Regions from separate parts of the Paenibacillus sp. MMO-177 genome, predicted to be linked through region 2. Evidence: riboswitches for the same ligand, from Rfam matches in the RefSeq annotation. Region 2 holds a riboswitch; the other holds the start of a gene.
What was found. Region 2 has a riboswitch for cyclic di-AMP ahead of WFK81_RS02100 (TrkH family potassium uptake protein). Riboswitches for the same ligand answer to the same signal wherever they lie in the genome.
Positions count from the first base shown of each region.

Region 1: it holds a riboswitch for cyclic di-AMP, as region 2 does, so the genes downstream of both, WFK81_RS04785 (KamA family radical SAM protein) here and WFK81_RS02100 (TrkH family potassium uptake protein) in region 2, are expected to answer to the same signal.

Region 1 covers NZ_JBBCUR010000001.1:1,079,073-1,082,149, reverse strand. Annotated here, with positions in the region: gene thiO (glycine oxidase ThiO) at 1-196, shown strand, start outside; gene thiD (bifunctional hydroxymethylpyrimidine kinase/phosphomethylpyrimidine kinase) at 220-1,047, shown strand; gene WFK81_RS04790 (hypothetical protein) at 1,114-1,464, shown strand; cyclic di-AMP (ydaO/yuaA leader) riboswitch at 1,674-1,812, shown strand; gene WFK81_RS04785 (KamA family radical SAM protein) at 1,995-3,005, shown strand; gene WFK81_RS04780 (alpha/beta hydrolase) at 3,073-3,077, shown strand, end outside.
Region 2 covers NZ_JBBCUR010000001.1:492,046-495,122, forward strand. Annotated here, with positions in the region: gene WFK81_RS02095 (potassium channel family protein) at 1-320, opposite strand, end outside; gene WFK81_RS02100 (TrkH family potassium uptake protein) at 338-1,678, opposite strand; cyclic di-AMP (ydaO/yuaA leader) riboswitch at 1,750-1,911, opposite strand; gene WFK81_RS02105 (CPBP family intramembrane glutamic endopeptidase) at 2,162-3,077, shown strand, end outside.

The DNA of each region.
Region 1 (3,077 bases), 590 kb from region 2:
AGGCCTCCGCCCATCCACGCAGGACGGTTTCCCTTTGCTCGGACCGCTGCGGGAATCGGGCGGCCGCGTCATTATGGCGGCGGGCCATTACCGCAACGGCATTCTTCTTAGCCCGGTAACGGCACAGGTTGTCGCCGATTATATCGATACCGGCAGCAGGCTGCCGGCGTTTGCGCCGGAACGGTTTTCCTACTAAACGATAAACGGGGTGACATAGAGATGGCGGAATACATAAACGGTAATGTCGCGCGGGCTTTGACGATTGCCGGCTCGGACAGCGGCGGCGGAGCCGGCATTCAGGCGGATTTGAAAACGTTCCAGGAGCTTGGCGTCTACGGGATGTCCGCCCTGACGGCGATTACCGCGCAAAATACGCTTGGCGTGCAGGGCGTCTTTCCGCTCGCAAAGGAAGCGGTAAAGGCGCAGATTCACTCCGTCGGCAGCGATATCGGCGTTGACGCTTTAAAGACCGGGATGCTGTTCAGTGCGGAGATTATTGAGGAAGTGGCCGAGGCAATTGCTTTCTTTGGCTGGACGAAGGTTGTTGTAGACCCGGTTATGATTGCAAAAGGCGGCGCTTCGCTCCTGCAGGTAGAAGCCGTTCGGGCTTTAACCCGCAAGCTGCTGCCGCTCACGATGATTATTACGCCGAACATCCCGGAGGCGGAGCATCTGACCGGGATGGCCATCCGGGGCAAGGCCGACAAGCTTGAAGCGGCGAAAAAGCTGTCCAGCCTCGGCGCCCGTTATGTCCTGATCAAAGGCGGGCATGAGGCCGGAGCCGAAGCGGTCGATTTGCTCTTCGACGGCAGCGGCTATAGCGAGCTTTCCGGCAAACGGATCGTCACCGAGCGCACGCATGGCACCGGCTGCACCTATTCGGCTGCGCTAACCGCCGGTCTGGCTCAAGGGCTTGATATCGAGGAAGCCGTGCGCCAGGCAAAGGCCTATATTCAAGCCGCCATTGAAGACGGCATTATCATCGGCGGCGGACATGGCCCAACGAATCATTGGGCATACCGCAAGAGAGGACTAGTCATCAGTTAGCGGGACAAGATCCAGTCTAATTCCGCGCTCCCGGTCATACATATGATTAAGAGGAGCGTGAATAAGTTGGAGGATAACAAAGTCAAGCGGTATTATCAGCTCAAGCAAAAGCAGAAGGAAATCGAGCAGGAATTATCCGAGCTGCGCGGTGAAATTATACAGCATTGCGCCGAGCTGGACCTCTCCGAACTGGAGGTAGGCAGCTACAAGGTGAAGATTGTTTCCCAGGAGCGCAAGGAATTTGATGAGAGCAAGCTGTATGCTGCTCTTCCCGATCCCGACGTATGGCGGCTGCTTTCGAAGCCCGATACCTCCAAAATCGCCGGTTTGATCAAGCTGAATGTTATATCCGAAGATACCATCAAGGATACATTTTCGGTTAAGCACTTATTTCTTCTTCAAGTGGATAAGAAGTGAGAAATCCTCTATCGAAGCATTTCGATGATGAGCGACCGCGTTTAAATGTAGGATTTATCGCCAAATAGAATTTAAGTTTCCAGTGTTTCGAAAACAGGTAAATTCTATTGTGGAGACCTTTCTATTGTGGATCCCCGTCCAACCTTGTCGGAAAATTGGGCGGGGATTTTTTGCTGATGAAATGTTGACAATATTAAGAATTGTGCGATAATTATAATAAGCTTAGTTCTCGGCAATGCCGAGAAGCGGGGAAACCAATCTTTTGGGGCGAATCAGCCGGTTTTTGGCTGTAGGGAACCATCTATCCCGAGTCCGTCAGCTAACCTCGTCAGCTTTGAGATGGGTCTTTTGCGAATAACATTGCAAACGATAGACCCTTGCTGGGTCTTTTTCTGTTTTAAAGGCCCACAATGCACACAGACCATGTTCATGCTCTGTGCTGCTGGGGTCTTTTTTTTCATTTTTCGTGGAGGTGGGATGGACTTCCCGGCATAGGTGATGCTTTTAATAACCTTTTGGAGGGATGCGAAATGGTACAACCAATGGCCGATAACGGTAGATCGGCAGGTCTGTCGGAGGCGGAAAGAGAACGGCTTAAGAAGCATTTTCGCGTCAATGATTATTACTTAAACCTGATTGACTGGGATGATCCGAAGGATCCGATCCGCAAGCATCTGATTGCGGCGGCGGGGGAAGCCCCTCACGGGATCCAGGAGTTCACTTGGGAAGCTGCCGGATGTAAGCACATTTATCAATCGATGGTTCTTCTCCCAGTGTCCCAGGCAGCAGAAGGAATTGCTTACATCGCAGAACATAATGAGATCCATAAGGTTGTGCTGACGGGAGATAGTCTGACGTTGGGTATCGCCAAGCTGACTAGAATTATCGAGCAGCTGCGGGATATCGAGCATATCGGCACGATTAGGCTGGATTCCAGAATGCCGGTTCATAATCCAATGCGGATTTATGAGGATCATGAACTATTAGAGATGTTAAGTCGGTTCTCAAGTCCTCAGAAGCGGATCTATTTGATGACTACGATTAACCATCCGAGAGAACTAACGGCCGAAGCAAAGAAAGCTTTTAATGCCCTTCACCAGGCGGGAGTTGTCGTTCTCAATCAAACCCCTATTGTCAAGGGCGTTAATAATGACCCTCTTCTGTTAGGCAAGCTGATTGATCAGCTGTCCCAGGCTGGGGTTTCGCCCTATTCCTTTATCATTAACCGCCCTAATCCTTCTTATCCCGAGTATAGTCTATCCCTGCAAACGCAGTTCTCCATCGTTCAGCAAGCAAAAGAACTAACCGCGGAGCTTGGAAAGCGGATCAGGCTTTTGATGGCCCATGATTATGGCAAGGTTGAATTGTTGGATATAGAAGGCGGCAAGGCCTACGTGAAATATCATCACTACCAAGAAGAGGGGAAAGGCCGTTTTATCATGTTGGATTGTCCTCCTGAAGCATCGTGGCTGGAGGATCTGTCGGAGCATGACGATCATATGGTCTATCTGCCGTCCGGTCAGCCTGCCAAGAATAAATAAAGGATGTTCGTAAGCAAAAGGAGAAGTAAGAAGGGATCGTATTTCACATCCCGGGAGGCTTCCGTCAATGAG
Region 2 (3,077 bases):
CCATGCAGCTCGCTCATTGCTTTTGCCACAACCCGCTTCACGCCCAAATCCTTCAATAATATAGTCGTCAGTATGCTGGCCTGAATGTCATCGCCTATCGCCACAACTCCGCAGTCGAAATTGCGAACGCCAAGTGATCGCAGCGTTTCTTCGTCCGTGCAATCCGCCGACACCGTGTAGGTCAGCACATTGCTCATCTCCTGGACGGCTTCCTCATCCCGGTCGATTCCCAGCACCTCATAACCCAGCTTAATGAGCTCTCTTCCAAGACTGGATCCAAACCGTCCTAAGCCTACGATCACAAACTGATTGTTTTTCATCCTTGCTCCCTATTCCCCTATCCAATCGTAATTTTGCCTTCCGGATACCGGTAAAGCTCTTTCTCTGTTTTTGGTCCTAGCGCATAAGCAAGCGTGAGCGGACCCAGCCTGCCGGCGAACATCGTTAATGCAATGACGATTTTTCCGAAAAACGTCAGCTCAGGCGTAATACCCGTCGTGAGGCCAACGGTGCCAAACGCCGACGTCGTCTCGAATAAAATTCGCAGAAACTGCTGGTCTTCCGTTGTGGACAGCAGCATTGTCACAAATATGACCAGCGTAAGCGACAGCATCGTAATCGTCAGCGCCTTGAAGATCCGATCCTTCCCAAGCCTGTAATGGAAAAGAACGATATCGTCCCGTCCGCGGATCATGGCGATAACCGCCCCGACCATCGTCGTAAACGTCGTTGTTTTGATCCCCCCGCCTGTAGAGCCGGGAGAAGCGCCGATAAACATCAGAATAACGGTAAAAAATACGGTCGCCTGCCGAAGCTGGGTATAATCGAGCGTATTGGCCCCGGCGGTTCTTGGCGTAACGGACTGGAAGAAGGAAGCCAGTATTTTCTCGCCCCAATTGAGGGATCCCAGCGTCTTACTGTTCGAAAACTCGAAAATAAAAATAACGATTGCGCCAACGGCAATGAGAATGCCGGTTGCCGATAGTACAACCTTGCTGTGCAGCGAGAGCCGTTTGTTTTTCCGGAACTCCAATAAATCCGCCATGACCACAAAGCCTAATCCGCCAAAAATAATAAGCAGCATCGACACGATATTAACAAGCGGATCGCCTACATACATCGTTAAGCTGCGGAAATTGCCGAAGATATCAAAGCCGGCATTGTTGAAGAAGGATATCGCATGAAAGAGCCCGTACCATACCGCGCGTCCAAACGGCATATCAAAAGCAAATCGAACAGCGAATAACACCGCGCCAACAAGCTCAATCGTCAAAGAGTAAAAGATAACCCTGCGGATTAATCGGACGATCCCCTCCATACTCGACTGATTCATCGCTTCCTGCAGAATCAGCCTTTCCTTAAGCGAAATCCTCTTGCGAAGCACAAGGGCAATGAGCGTACCCATCGTCATAAAGCCTAATCCGCCGATTTGAATTAATGAGAGAATGATGATTTTGCCAAAGGTAGAGAAGTATGTACCCGTATCGACAACAACAAGGCCGGTTACGCAGGTCGCCGAGGTTGCTGTAAACAGCGCGTCTATAAAGGGCAGGCGCGAACCGTCGCTGGAGGCGAAGGGCATTGACAGCAGCAAGGCTCCAAAAACGATAATCATGGCAAAGCCAAATACAAGTATCCTTGGAGGCGACCATCTCAAAATATTGAAATATTTAGGCATAATTCTCTCCTTTATTAGGGACCCATCCATATTTAGGCATAAAAAAAAGCACGGGAACTCCCATGCAAATGAGTCCTGTTCCACACAGCCTACGAGGTTAGCTGACGGATTCGGGCCTGGAAAGGCAGCCCTATTCAAGCGGAATGCTCGAAATTCACCCCATGCTGGCGGATTGCTCCGGACAGCGGTTTGGTTCCCCCGTTTTCAATAACGAAATTCGGCTGATACGATTCGATTAATATGACGTTTACGATTATACGCCTAAATGACGGATACGATCAAAATGAGCCTAAGCCATAATTAAGCGGAATTCGTTCAAAAACAGGCAATGCTACAAAGCAAATGGTCGCTTGCTGGCTGCAAGTCCTTATTTCACCGCTTTCCGTTCGCATCCTCTACTTTCGTGTTCATTGGATAATTCAGGTTAATAATGGTATTGTTACTGTAACAAAGCATCGTCCGAATTCGAAATGGAGGTTTTGTATGATCCCTTCCATCGCACCTCATGATTGGAAAAGGTTCCTGTGGGCTGCTGTTGCAGGCGCAATTATTTTCATCTTTACCCAGTTCGGCCCCGCAGCCGGGGACCAGCTATTCTCAAGCTCAACGCCTGAAGTCATCGCCAAAAGCAAAGCCGAGTCAACGGCAGAACGATTCGTTAAGGAGCAATTCGGCAAAAGCGCCGTATCTGCTCATACGATTTACCAGACAGACAGTTTGGCAAACGGTTATTTCTCCAAGGAAGATCTGCTGCGCGAGTTCGAAGACAAATATGATGCCAAGTTCCCGACCGATACGTTCCAGGTCAATCTCGATCTGGAGGACGGCACGAAGGCTTATGTTTATATCCACATGACAAACGGCAGTATTATAGGCTGGCATTGGCTTGGAGCGAAATCCGCAGGCAATGCCGAGCTGGTTCAAACATCCGCGAAAGCTTTTGCCGGGACAAAAGGATTCCGGCCGGAAGAATTGGACGGTTTGTACTTGAATGACGAAGGGGACGCTGTCCTTCATCCAACCGGTTATACGCTTGGCGACGCTTCGCTTGAGCTTGTTATAGGCGTCGGCCTTGTTAATGATAAAGCGGTAATTACCAGATACAAGCCAGCCTTCCAAACTCCGGCAGACTACGTGGCCTATGTGGAAGGCCAGAAGAAGACGGGCAGCGCGCTGTCTGTTGTCAGTCTGGTGTACATGTGCTTTATCTCCCTTGTCTTATCGCTTATTTACGCGATTCTGTACAGGAGACATACGACCTTTAAGCGCGGGATATTTATCAGCCTGGTGTTTATCGTATTCTACATATATAACAATCTGAACGTTCTCGATGGCATATTGGCAACCTTTGGCGAGCAGAGCCGGTCGGATGCCGAGATTAAAGCTACGGTTATCATTA